Regions from separate parts of the Streptomyces sp. NBC_00259 genome, predicted to be linked through region 2. Evidence: riboswitches for the same ligand, from Rfam matches in the RefSeq annotation. Region 2 holds a riboswitch; each other region holds the start of a gene.

Region 1 (3,197 bases), 2.3 Mb from region 2:
GGGGTTGCGGACGAGCGCCTGCAGCGCCATTCCGGCCACCGCCAGGCCCGCCCCGACGACGCCGGACAGCAGTACGCGCGGCAGCCGGACGTCGATGACGATCGTCTCCCGGACCGGGGTCCAGGTCGGGTCGGCCAGGCCCGGATGCACCCGGTGCAGCAGGATGCCCCAGACCTGCTCGGCCGGGACGCTGATGGAGCCGGCCGCGATCCCGGCGGTCGCCGCGATCACGACCAGGGCGGCCAGCAGGGCGAGCACGAGCGGGTAGGGAACGCCGGGGCGCCGGGCGGCGGCCGTACGCTCCGCCCGGCTCACGCCGGCCGGCCCCGTCGCGTCGGTCGTGCCGGTCGTGCCGGTCGCCCCCGTCGCCTCGGTCGATTCCGTCGATTCCGTCGTGCCGGTCACCTGAAACGTTCCGCGTGGAGCTGGCGGGCCAGGGACTCGACGCCCGAGGGCACCCGGACACCCAGCACGGTGGACGACAGCGGCAGCACCGCGAACCGCTTGTTCCTGATCGCGGGCACGTCCTTCAGCGCCGGGTTCGCCAGCAGGAACTTCTTCTTGTCCTCGACCGACTGGTCCCCGTAGTCGTAGATGACGATGACCTCGGGGGCGCGCTCGGCCACCTGCTCGAAGGACACGTCACCGAACGCCTTGTCCAGGTCGGCGAAGAGGTTCGCCCCGCCGGCCCGCTTGATCATCTCGTTGCCGACGCCCGCGCCGCCCGCGGTGAAGGCCGTCTTGTCGCCACTGTCGTACACGAAGAGCTTTGTGGGAGTGACGCCGGCCAGCTCGCGCTCGACGGTGTCGAGCGTGCCGTGCAGCCGGTCCAGTTCCCGCTCGGCCCGGTCCGTCACGCCGAAGATCTTCGCGACGGTGCGGAGCTCCTGGTCCATGTGCGCCATCGTCACCGGCCCGGAGGGGCACTCCTCGACGTTCAGATAGGAGTTGATGCCCGCCTTGGAGAGCGCGGCGCGGCTGCGCCCCTCCTTCTCGTCGAAGGTGCTGGCGAAACCGCCGTAGGCGAAGTCGGGTTCGGCGGACAGCAGCACCTCGAACGAGGGGTACTCCTTCGCGAGCACCTTGAGCCCGCGATAGGCGTCCTGGTACGCGGGGAGGATCCGGTCGTCGAGGTAGGCGGTGCCCACCATCGACTCCTCCAGCCCGAGCGCCAGCATGACCTCGGTGGCGTGCTGGTTCAGCGACACGGCGCGCTGCGGAGGACGCTGATACGTCGTCTTCACCCCGCAGTTGTCGACGGTGACCGGGAAGCCCTCGGCGGGGCCGGCCGGCGCGGCGTCGTCACGGGCGGCGCTGCCGCCGCCGCAACCGGCGACCAGCAGCGCCAGGGCCATGGCGGACAGCAGGGACAGCGGGCGTTTGCCCATCATGTGGTGGTCCTCTCACCGCGGGGAGTTGTTCAGGAGAGTGGTGATCAAAAGGTCGTGAACAGGAGGTCGCGATCCCAGGTCGCGATCACGCAGGGGCCGAACACGAAGGGGGCGAGCACGAAGGGAGCGTCGGGCAGCGTGCGGGCGGCGCCGACGACCGTCAGCGCACGCGCCGTGGCGGGGTGAAGGCGTAGAGGCCGAGAATCTCCGGCAGCGCGGCGACACCGGGGCCGCCCGCCCGTACCCAGGCCGCGACGTCCTCGGTCGCGAGGGAGTCGTTGACGAGGCCGAACCAGACGGCCCGGCCGCCTGCGGCGCGCCCCTCTGCCGACGGCTGCACGACGATCACGTTCGCCTGGTCGCAGACGTCGAGACAGTCGGAGATCCGCACCGGGGCGTCCAGGGCGAGACGCGCGGTCTGCTCCGCGTGGTCGACACCGGTCACCTTGGGACTGCCGCAGCAGCAGTCACGGCACACGACGACGCGGCACGGCACCGGACCGCGCGGCGATGGCACCTCGGGCATCACGACAAGCCTCCCCTCTGGGGAAATCCGCCCCAGTCACGTGAGGAGGCGACCGCGTGAGTCTCCTGGCTCTCGGGTCACCGCTCGTCCCGGCCTTCCCACCCGCATCCGGGCAGTGGTCTGTTCGGGATCCGCTCGCCGATCACAGTGGCGGGACCGCGCCGGATTCACACCGGCTTCCTCGTTCCGCCGTCGCCTTTTCGCGGGACATCATCGCAGAAACGAACGTCATGTCATACGCCCGGGCCCGCTCCCTACCCGTAGCGCGAACGGCCGACCACCGGTGGCAGCCGATCGAGTCCTGGCCCAGGCTGACAGCACTGCATAAAGCGCATTCAGCGGGAAAATCAACCGCAACCGGAACACAAGGGACGGTAACGTTCATCCCTGCGCAGCAATGACGTCAAGGAGTCCGGCAGTGATCTCACGTGTGTCAGCGGGCATTCTGCTGATCTGTGCGGTCCTGCTGCATGTCCTGACACCGGTCTGCGCCACCCCGGCAGCCCCCGGAGCCCCCCGGGCCGATTCGGCCGTCGTCGCCGCGGAGAGCAGGAACCCGCACACGACGGTGGTGGTGATCAGCGCCCACGGCGCGGCGCACCACCACGACGAGTCGTACGACCCGCTGACCCATCTCTCCCGTGTCTCTCAGCTCGGCGCCCACGCGCCCGCCGCCCCCGGCAACGGCGCCAACAGCGCGCCGGACGAGACGGCGAGCCCACCGGGCGCCCCCTGCGCGAGTACCGCGAGGCACACCCGGAACCCGGGCGCGGCGGCGACGCCGAGCCTGAGCAACCTGCAGGCGTTCCGCTGCTGATCGGCAGGCGCACCGCCGACGCGGGCCCTTCCCCGGCCGCCTGACGACGTGCCCGGGCACCCTCCGGTGCCCGCCGCGCGGCCTGTCACGCGCCGCCAGGGCCGTCGCGGTGCGCCCCTCTTCGAGCACGCACACCCTTCCGTATCGAAGAGACCGAGGTACGACCATGCAGTCGCTCATCGAGCACGCCCGGCACTTCCCCGCACGGATCGCGGGGCAAGAGGACACCTACGCCGCGCTGGCGCGGGGCCAGCGGCCCCAGGCGCTGTTCATCACCTGCTCCGACTCCCGGGTGATTCCCTCACTGTTCACCGGCGCCGCACCCGGCGACATCTTCGAGGTACGCACCGCCGGGAACATCGTTCCCTCCTGGCAGCCGCACACGGCCTGCGGTGTGGCCGGCAGCCTGGAGTTCGCCGTGGAGGCCCTCGACGTCCCGGACATCGTCGTCTGCGGTCACTCC
Region 2 (3,197 bases):
ACGTCGGCCAGCGACTTGGCGCACCCGGGGCGGCCGGTGCAGGCGCCGACCCCGTACCAGGGGGAGCCGGCGTCCGTGACGAACCCCGCGTCGGCGAGCCGCCCGAGCCGGGCCCCGGCCGCGTCCCGGCTGCCGAACCCGGGCACGACGACCCCGCGCCACGGGGTGAGCCGCACCTCGCCGCCCGGAGCGGGGAGAAGGTCCCGCAGTTGTGCGACGCCGAGCCGCCCGAGCGGCGCGGCCACGGAAAGGGACCAGCCGCCGGGCCCCTTCACGATCCCCGGCAGAGGTCCCGCCCGCACGGCATCGATGGTGTCGCGGACGCCGGGGTCCGGGGGCCGGGTCTCCGCCGGGACGCCCGCTCGTTCCAGGTGCGCCCCCAGCGCGGGCTCCCGGTCCGTCGGCAGTTCCCGTACCCGCCACGCGCCCGTGTCCGACGCCGCTTCCAGGAACGCGCCCGCCGCCGCCAGCGCGGCCCGCGCCGCGTCGGCCGCGCGTACGCGGAAGGCGGCGGCGCCCACCCGCAGGACCGCCGAACCTCCCGCCTCTGCGAGCAACGTCACATCCGCGCCGAGCCCCGCCACATCCCCCCGCCCGTCGTCCAGGGCGAACAGGAAACGGCCGGAGAGCCGCGCCGCCCAGCCGTTCGCGCACAGCAGCGCGTCCAGCTCCCGCGCCCACAACTGCACGTCGCCACAGCCGAGTCCGTCGAGTCCGGCCAGTGGCGAGGCCACGACATTGCGCACCCGCTCATGGGTGTCGGACGGCAACAGGCCGGACTCCCGCAGCAGCCCCGCGAGCTCCGCCCCGCATCCGTCGGCGAGGCCGCGCAGTTCCACGTTCCCCCGGGACGTGATGCTGACCGCACCGTCGCCCAGTCGCTCCGCCGCATCGGCCAGCACCATGAGCTGATGCGACGTCAGAAGCCCTGCGGGTACGCGGAGTCGGGCCAGTCGTCCGTCGTCCGCCGCGTGCAGCCGCAGCGCGCCGGGGCAGGCGTCACCTCGGTCCCGTATGCGAGGTTCGCCCGGGTCCGCCGGGGTTGTGGGTGTGGGCGGCATGGCCGCGAGCATACCCACGGCGCAGGCAGCCTCTACTATGCAGACGGCACAGGGTCCCAGGACCCTAGGGAGGAAGCCCGGTGAGATTCCGGCGCGGTCCCGCCACTGTGAACCGGGCCTCGACACGGAGGCCGGGTGAGTCAGGAACTCCCGCCGACGACGACCACCCGGGGCGCGGAAACCCCGAGGAAGGCCTGCGCACGCGATGACGCACGCGACGACGCCCCCGGCGACGCCCACGATCCTGCTGCTGTCGACCTCCGACACGGACCTGCTCAGCGCCCGCGCGGCCGCGGGACCGGTTCCGTACCGCTTCGCGAACCCCTCCCGCCTGCGCCTCGACGAGCTGCCCGAGCTCCTCGAGGGCACCGCCCTCGTCGTCGTACGCCTCCTCGGCGGCATCCGCGCCTGGCAGGAGTGGATCGACGCGGTACTCGCCCACGACCGGCCCGTCGTCGTGCTCACCGGCGAACAGGCTCCGGACGCCCAGCTGATGGAGGCCTCCACCGTCCCCATCGGCATCGCGGCCGAGGCGCACGCCTACCTCGCACACGGCGGCCCGGACAACCTGGAGCAGCTCGCCCGGTTCCTGTCCGACACGGTCCTGCTCACCGGCCACGGCTTCGAGCCCCCGGCTCCCGCCCCCACCTGGGGCCCCCTCGACCGCGCCCCGCGCGGCACGACCGGCCCCACGATCGCCGTGCTCTACTACCGCGCCCACCACATGAGCGGCAACACCGCCTTCGTCGGCGCCCTCTGCGACGCCATCGAGGACGCGGGCGGCCAGGCCCTTCCCCTCTACGTCGCCTCGCTCCGCGCCCCCGAGCCCGAGCTGGTCGACCGGCTCGGCGGCGCCGACGCCGTCGTGACCACGGTCCTCGCCGCCGGCGGCACGAGGCCCGCCGAGGCGCAGGCCGGCGGCGACGACGAGGCATGGGACGCGGGCGCGCTCGCCGCGCTCGACGTGCCCGTGCTCCAGGCGCTGTGTCTGACCGGGTCGCGCAGCGCCTGGGAGGAGAACGACGAGGGCCTGTCCCCGCTGGACGCCGCCAGCCAGGTCGCCGTGCCCGAGTTCGACGGGCGACTGATCACCGTCCCGTTCTCCTTCAAGGAGATCGACGAGGACGGCCTCCCGGCCTATGTCGCCGACCCCGAGCGCGCGGCCCGCGTCGCCGGGATCGCGGTACGCCACGCCCGGCTCCGCCACATCCCGAACGCCGAGAAGCGCATCGCGCTCGTCCTGTCCGCGTACCCGACGAAGCACTCCCGCATCGGCAACGCGGTCGGCCTCGACACCCCCGCGTCCGCCGTCACGCTGCTGCGCCGACTCCGCGACGAGGGCTACGACTTCGGCACGGACGAGATCCCCGGCTTTGTCTCCGGCGACGGCGACGAGCTGATCCGCGCGCTCATCGAGGCCGGCGGCCACGACCAGGACTGGCTCACCGAGGAACAGCTCGCCCGCAACCCCGTCCGTATCCCGGCCGCCGACTACCGGCGCTGGTACGCGACCCTGCCCGCGGAGTTGCGCGAGCACGTCGAGGAGCACTGGGGCCCCGCGCCCGGCGAGATGTTCCTGGACCGCTCCCGCAACCCCGAGGGCGACATCGTCCTGGCGGCCCTGCGGCGCGGCAACCTGCTGATCGTCATCCAGCCGCCGCGCGGCTTCGGCGAGAACCCGATCGCGATCTACCACGACCCCGATCTGCCGCCCTCGCACCACTACCTCGCCGCCTACCGCTGGATCGCGGCCGCCGCGTCGGACAGGGGCTTCGGCGCCGACGCGATGATCCACCTCGGCAAGCACGGCAACCTGGAGTGGCTGCCCGGCAAGAACGCCGGACTGTCCGCCGCCTGCGCACCCGACGCCGCACTCGGTGATCTGCCGCTCATCTACCCCTTCCTCGTCAACGACCCGGGCGAGGGCACCCAGGCCAAGCGCCGGGTGCACGCCACCCTCATCGACCACCTCGTCCCGCCGATGGCCCGCGCCGACTCCTACGGCGACATCGCGCGCCTGGAGCAACTGCTCGACGAGTACGCGCAGATCTCCTCGATGGACCCGGCGAAGCTCCCCGCCATCCGCGCCCAGATCTGGACCTTGATCCAGGCCGCGAAGCTCGACCACGACCTCGG
Region 3 (3,197 bases), 3.7 Mb from region 2:
CCGGACACCCCGGGCGCCGTACTGACGCTGTCCGGACGGCAGTTGATCTCGACGGTCGGCGGGGCCTCGGGCCCTCTGTACGGGACGCTGCTGCGGCGGGCCGGCAAGGCCCTGGGCGACGATCCCGAGGTGTCCCCGGCGCAGCTCGGCGAAGCCCTGCGGGCCGGGATCGCCGCCGTGGCCCAGCTCGGCGGCGCCAAGGCCGGGGACAAGACGATGCTGGACGCGCTGGAGCCGGCGGCCGCGGCGCTGGACGAGTCGTTCGCGGCCGCCCGGGCGGCCGCCGAGGAGGGCGCGCTCGCGACCGTGCCGATGCTGGCGCGCAAGGGCAGGGCGAGCTATCTGGGCGAGCGCAGCATCGGGCACCAGGACCCGGGGGCGACGTCCTCCGCGCTGCTGATCGCGGCGCTCGAGGAGGTGGCGCGGTGAGTGCGGCGGGTCAGGTCGGCATCGTCCTCGTGTCGCACAGCGCTCAGCTCGCCGTGTCCGTCGCCGAACTCGCGCGGGGCCTCGCCGGGGGCGCCGCTTCGGTGCCTCTCGCGCCCGCGGGCGGGCTGCCGGACGGAGGGCTCGGCACCAGCTCGGAGCTGATCGCCGCCGCGGCGCGGGAGGTCGACCGGGGCGCGGGCGTGGCCGTACTGGCCGATCTCGGCAGCGCCGTGCTGACGGTGAAGTCGCTGCTGGCCGAGGGCGGCGAACTGCCGGAGGGGACCCGGCTCGTGGACGCGCCGTTCGTCGAGGGCGCGGTCGCCGCGGTGGTCACCGCGGCGGCGGGCGGCGCTCTGGACGAAGTGGAGGCGGCGGCCGAGGAAGCGTACTCGTACCACAAGGTGTGACGGCGCGCATCCGTGCGCGGCTTGTGATGTACCTGGTCAAAGCACTAATGTCGCACCGCCTTGGTGAACGGGAAACCGGTGCGGTACCGGTGCGGCCCTCGCCACTGTGATCGGGAAGTCCGGCTCCATCCGCAAGGAAGCCACTGGACCGCCGCGGGAGACCGCGGCGTCCGGGAAGGCGGAGCCCGGGCGGATTGACCCGTCAGCCAGGAGACCGGCCAAGGCGCGTTGTCCATCCACGAGGTGTTGGAGAGGGTCTCCCGACCATGCACATAGCCGAGGGGTATCTGCCCCCGTTGCACGCGGCCGCCTGGGGCGCCGCGTCCGCCCCCTTCGTCGTCCACGGCGTCCGGGCGCTCACCCGTGAGGTCAAGGCCCATCCCGAGTCGACGCTGCTGCTCGGCGCCTCCGGGGCCTTCACCTTCGTCCTTTCCGCGCTGAAGATCCCGTCCGTGACCGGGAGTTGCTCCCATCCGACCGGTACGGGACTCGGCGCCATCCTGTTCAGACCACCCATCATGGCGGTACTGGGCACGATCACCCTGCTGTTCCAGTCGCTGCTGCTGGCCCACGGCGGGCTCACCACGCTCGGCGCCAACGCCTTCTCCATGGCGATCGTCGGGCCCTGGGCCGGGTACGCGGTGTACCGGCTGCTGCGGCGGTTCGAACTGCCGCTGATGGTGAGCGTGTTCTTCGGCGCGTTCGTCGCGGATCTGTCCACGTACTGCGTCACCAGTGTGCAACTGGCGCTGGCGTTCCCCGACCCGGGCAGCGGCTTCGCCGGCGCACTCGCCAAGTTCGGCGGCATCTTCGCGATCACCCAGATCCCGCTGGCGGTCAGCGAGGGCCTGCTCACCGTGCTGGTGATGCGTCTCCTCGTCCAGTCGAGCAAGGGTGAGCTGACCCGGCTCGGTGTGCTGCTCCAGGGTGGGAACAAGAAGGAGGCCGCGGTCCGATGAGCCGTAACGCGAAGATCAACACGCTGCTGCTGGTGATCGTGGCCGCGCTGGCCGTGTTCCCGCTCGTGCTGGGACTGGGCGACCACAAGGAGGAGCCCTTCGCCGGCGCGGACGCCGAGGCGGAGACGGCGATCACCGAGATCGCGCCGGACTACGAGCCGTGGTTCTCCCCGTTGTACGAGCCCCCGTCCGGCGAGGTCGAATCGGCGCTGTTCGCCCTGCAGGCGGCGCTCGGCGCGGGGGTCCTGGCCTACTACTTCGGGCTGCGCAAGGGCCGCCGTCAGGGCGAGGCCCGTGCCGCGGCGGCCGCTCCCGGGGACGCGTCGCGGGCAGCCGTCCCCTCCGACGGTCCCGCTGCCTGATCACCGATGCTGCCGATCGACGCGGCGGCGCACAGCAGTCGCTGGCGCCGCCGCCACCCCTGCGAGAAGGCGGCGCTGGGACTCGGGCTGACGGTCTGTGCGATCTCACTGCCGCCGTGGCCGGGTGCCGTGCTGGTCGCCGCCGCCGCGCTCGCGGTGCTGCTCGGCCCGGCAGGGGTGGCGCCGCGGCAGCTGTGGCGGGCGTGGCGTGTTCCGCTGGGTTTCTGCGTGACGGGTGCGGTGCCGCTGCTGTTCGCCGTCGGCGGCCCGGACGGCTTCGTGGCGTTCGCGCCGGGCGGCCCGGTGCACGCGGGCGAACTGCTGCTGCGGACGTCGGCCGCCTCGCTCGGCGTGCTGCTGTTCGCGTTCACCACTCCCGTCTCCGACGTCCTGCCACGACTGGTACGGGCGGGTGTTCCGGCGCCGGTGGTCGATGTCGCGCTCGTCATGTACCGCATCAGCTTCCTGCTGCTGGACGGGGTCCACCGGATCCGTGAGGCGCAGGCCGCCAGGCTCGGGCACACCTCCCGGGCGGCCACGTGGCGTTCCCTCGCCGGGCTCGGCGCCACCGCCTTCGTGCGGGCCTTCGACCGGGCCCAGCGGCTCCACACGGGCCTGGCCGGGCGCGGTTACGACGGGACGCTGCGCGTGCTGGTGCCGCAGGCGACGGTGTCCGCGCGCTTCCTGGCGGCCACCGCCGGGCTGCTGGCCGGGATCGTCGCCCTCACCTTCGTCCTGGAAAGGTCCGTCCTGTGAACACATCGCCCGTGGTGGAGCTGGCCGGCGCGGGATTCGCGTACGCGGAGGGCCCGCCGGTGCTCAGGGGCGTCGACTTCGCCGTGGCCGCCGGCCGGTCGCTGGCGCTGCTCGGCCGCAACGGCAGCGGCAAGACGACCCTGATGCGGCTGCTCAGCGGCGGGCTGCGGTGCGCCGAGGGCCGGCTGCTGCTGGACGGCGAGCCGGTGACGTACGACCGCAAGGGGCTGACCCGGCTCAGGACGACCGTGCAGCTGGTCGTGCAGGACCCGGACGATCAGCTG
Region 4 (3,197 bases), 2.4 Mb from region 2:
GTCGATGCCGAGGCCGTGCGTGTACGGCAGCACGCCGAACGTCCGTCGCCCGGTGAGCCCGTGCAGCATCTCCAGGCCGGGCTCCAGGAGGGTCACATCGCCGCGGAACTTGTTGACCAGATAGCCCGCGACCAGCTTCTGGTCCTCCGCATCCAGCAGCGCCGTCGTACCGAAGAACTGCGCGAACACCCCGCCGCGGTCGATGTCGCCGACGACCAGTACGGGCAGGCGCGCGGCCCGCGCGATACCCATGTTCACGATGTCGGTGCGGCGCAGATTGATCTCGGCGGGGCTTCCCGCGCCCTCGCAGATCACGGCGTCGTAGGTGCGCCGCAGCTCCTCCAGACACTGCACGACCGGCTCGAACAGGGTCTTCTGCCTGCCTCCGTGGTAGCCGCGCGCGCTCAGCTCGCCCACCGGCCTGCCCATCAGCACGACCTGGCTGGAGCGGTCGCTGCCCGGCTTCAGCAGCACCGGGTTCATCAGCGCCGAGGGCTCCACGCGGGCCGCCTGCGCCTGCATGGCCTGGGCCCGGCCGATCTCCGCCCCCTCGCGGGTGACGAAGGAGTTGAGGGACATGTTCTGCCCCTTGAAGGGCGCGACCTTCACGCCCTGCCGCACCAGCCACCGGCAGATCCCCGCCGTGACGACGCTCTTGCCCGCGTCCGACGTGGTGCCGGCGACCAGCAGTCCGCCCCCGCTCATGTCCGCCTCCGCCTCATGGTTCCGGCGGCGAGGCGCGCGCCCGCGCACACCGTGAGCGCCAGCACCCCGACGCGCCGGGACAGCCGTACCGCCCGTTCGATGTCCGCGACCTCCACGGCCCGGCCCTCGCCGTTGAGCACGGGCCGGTGCTCGACCCGCCCGCCGTACGAGAGTGTCCCGCCGAGCCGTACGCCGAGCGACCCCGCGAACGAGGCCTCCACCGGACCGGCGTTGGGGCTCGGGTGCTTCGCCGCGTCGGCGCGCCAGGCGCGTACGGCACCGCGCGGATCGCCGCCCGCGACCGTCGCCAGCACCGCGGTGAGCCGGGACCCCGGCCGGCCCACGACGTCGTCGAGGCGCGCCGAGGCCCAGCCGTAGCGCCGGTAGCGGGCCGACCGGTGGCCCACCATCGCGTCCAGTGTGTTGACGGCCCGGAAGCCGGCGAGCCCCGGCACTCCGCCGAGCGCGCCCCACACCAGCGCGCCGACGACCGCGTCCGAGGTGTTCTCGGCGACGGACTCGACGACGGCCCGGGCGATGCCCGGACCGTCCAGCGCCTGGGGATCGCGGCCGCACAGATGCGGCAGGCGCTCCCTCGCGAGCTCGATGTCCCCGGCCGTCAGCGCCCCGCCGATCGCCCTGGCCTCACGGCCCAGTGACGTACCGCCGACGACCGCCCAGGTGGTGGCGGCGGTCAGCGCGATCGTGGCGGTACGGGAGCGGCGTACGGAAGCGGCGGCCAGCGCGCCGGCGGCGACCGCGCCACCGGCGCACACCGCCGTGTGCAGAGCGCCCCACCCTCGGTGGTCGCGCCACAGGATCCGTTCGACCGCGGCGGCCGCCCGGCCGAACGCGGCGACCGGATGCCCACGGCGTGGATCACCGAGGAGCAGGTCGCCGGCGAGTCCGGCGGCGGCGCCGTACGCGAACGTGATTCCCGGGCATGACGAGCCCGGGCCCCCCGGTTCGGCAGGCATGTTCGTCCTCACTCAGGGTCCGCGCCCTGGCTCGACGTGACCGGCGGGAGAGAGTTCCTGGCTCCGGGGTGCTCCGGTGAGGGGGAGCGCACCCGTGACAGTGGCGGGACCGCGCCGGATTCTCACCGGCTTCCTCTGCTGCCGCCGTAATGGCTCCGGAAGTCCACCACGGGCCGCGAACACCCGTCAACTCGCCCTTGACCTGCGACAGGACAGTGTGCGGAGGCCCACACGGGACCGCGCGCAGGGGCGCACGCGGGAGCGCGCACACGACAGGGGCCGGGCCCACCCGAGGGTGTGCCCGGCCCCTGTACCGAGGACGTGTCGTGAGCGTCGTCAGGCGACGATCAGATAGATCCCGTAGGCCACCGCCGTCGCGCAGAGCGCGAAGCAGGCGTACGCGCCCGTGCGGGCGAGTCCTGCGGAGCCTCCCTGTGCGGCCGCGGCCTCCTGCTTGGAGAGGCCCGCGACGCCCAGGGTGAACAGGCCCACGAGGGCGACGGTGACGACGAGGCTCACGCCGAAGACGGAGCCCAGAGCTGCCCAGTCGATCTTCATGCTGTTCTTTCCTTAGACCGTGGCGGCGGGCGCCGGAGCTGCGGACGTGGAGGCGGCGGCCGCCGGGGCGGCCTCGGCGGCCGGAGCCGGGATCGTGGCCATGAGGCCCTCGGCCGCGGTCGTCGCGGCGGCGGCACCGGTCGGCGGCGGGGTCACGGCCGCGATGGCGGTCGTCACCACTCCCGCGGGCTCGGCATCGGCGATCTCGTCGTGCGTGACGTTCGTGTGGTCCACCGGCTTGCGGCGCGAGAGCGACCAGATGACCCCGGAGCCCGCGATCAGCAGGACCGCCACGGCGGCGATGCCCCAGGTGCCCTGGCCGGTCAGGAACTCGGCGCCGGCGCCGACCAGACCCGCGGCCGGCAGGGTCAGACCCCAGGCGACGAACATCCGGGTCGCGGTGGACCAGCGGACCACACCGCCCTTGCGGCCGAGGCCCGCGCCCATCACGGCACCCGAGCAGGACTGGGTGGTGGAGAGCGAGAAGCCGAGGTGCGAGGAGGCCAGGATGACCGTCGCGGCGCTGGTCTGGGCGGCGAAGCCCTGCTGCGGCTGGAGGTCGGTCAGGCCCTTGCCCATGGTGCGGATGATGCGCCAGCCGCCCAGGTACGTGCCGAGCGCGATCGCGAGACCGGCGGAGACGATGACCCACAGCGGGGGGTTCGAGCCCGGCGCGAGGACACCGCCGGTGACCAGGGCCAGGGTGATGACACCCATGGTCTTCTGCGCGTCGTTGGTGCCGTGGGCGAGGGAGACGAGGCCGGCGGAGGCGATCTGGCCGGCGCGGTAGCCCTTGGACGTGGCCCGGTCCTGGGCCTTGCTGCCGATCCGGTACGTCAGCCTCGTCGCGACCAGCGCGGCGAGTCCGGCGACGAGCGGCGCGGCGACGGCCGGGATCAGGACCTTGGTGACGATCGTGCCGCCGTTGACGGCCGAGAAGCCCGCCGACATCACCGC

Evidence for each region. A riboswitch is a leader RNA that binds a small molecule or an ion and turns the genes downstream of it on or off. The one in region 2 is predicted to bind cobalamin.
Region 1: linked by a shared signal. The riboswitch ahead of OG766_RS28820 ((2Fe-2S) ferredoxin domain-containing protein) and the one ahead of cobN (cobaltochelatase subunit CobN) in region 2 are both predicted to bind cobalamin.
Region 3: linked by a shared signal. The riboswitch ahead of OG766_RS01695 (energy-coupling factor ABC transporter permease) and the one ahead of cobN (cobaltochelatase subunit CobN) in region 2 are both predicted to bind cobalamin.
Region 4: linked by a shared signal. The riboswitch ahead of OG766_RS07725 (cobalamin biosynthesis protein) and the one ahead of cobN (cobaltochelatase subunit CobN) in region 2 are both predicted to bind cobalamin.

What each region holds. Positions count from the first base shown of each region.
Region 1 covers NZ_CP108080.1:6,422,839-6,426,035, reverse strand. Annotated here, with positions in the region: gene OG766_RS28830 (FecCD family ABC transporter permease) at 1-315, opposite strand, end outside; gene OG766_RS28825 (ABC transporter substrate-binding protein) at 402-1,391, opposite strand; gene OG766_RS28820 ((2Fe-2S) ferredoxin domain-containing protein) at 1,552-1,917, opposite strand; cobalamin riboswitch at 1,956-2,145, opposite strand; gene OG766_RS28815 (hypothetical protein) at 2,336-2,734, shown strand; gene OG766_RS28810 (carbonic anhydrase) at 2,901-3,197, shown strand, end outside.
Region 2 covers NZ_CP108080.1:4,089,372-4,092,568, forward strand. Annotated here, with positions in the region: gene OG766_RS18390 (cobalamin biosynthesis protein CobG) at 1-1,073, opposite strand, end outside; cobalamin riboswitch at 1,093-1,229, shown strand; gene cobN (cobaltochelatase subunit CobN) at 1,267-3,197, shown strand, end outside.
Region 3 covers NZ_CP108080.1:351,131-354,327, forward strand. Annotated here, with positions in the region: gene dhaL (dihydroxyacetone kinase subunit DhaL) at 1-429, shown strand, start outside; gene OG766_RS01690 (PTS-dependent dihydroxyacetone kinase phosphotransferase subunit DhaM) at 426-836, shown strand; cobalamin riboswitch at 854-1,073, shown strand; gene OG766_RS01695 (energy-coupling factor ABC transporter permease) at 1,103-1,795, shown strand; gene OG766_RS01700 (energy-coupling factor ABC transporter substrate-binding protein) at 1,792-2,157, shown strand; gene cbiQ (cobalt ECF transporter T component CbiQ) at 2,164-2,913, shown strand; gene OG766_RS01710 (energy-coupling factor ABC transporter ATP-binding protein) at 2,910-3,197, shown strand, end outside.
Region 4 covers NZ_CP108080.1:1,715,354-1,718,550, reverse strand. Annotated here, with positions in the region: gene OG766_RS07730 (cobyric acid synthase) at 1-705, opposite strand, end outside; gene OG766_RS07725 (cobalamin biosynthesis protein) at 702-1,682, opposite strand; cobalamin riboswitch at 1,714-1,865, opposite strand; gene OG766_RS07720 (hypothetical protein) at 2,019-2,240, opposite strand; gene OG766_RS07715 (inorganic phosphate transporter) at 2,253-3,197, opposite strand, start outside.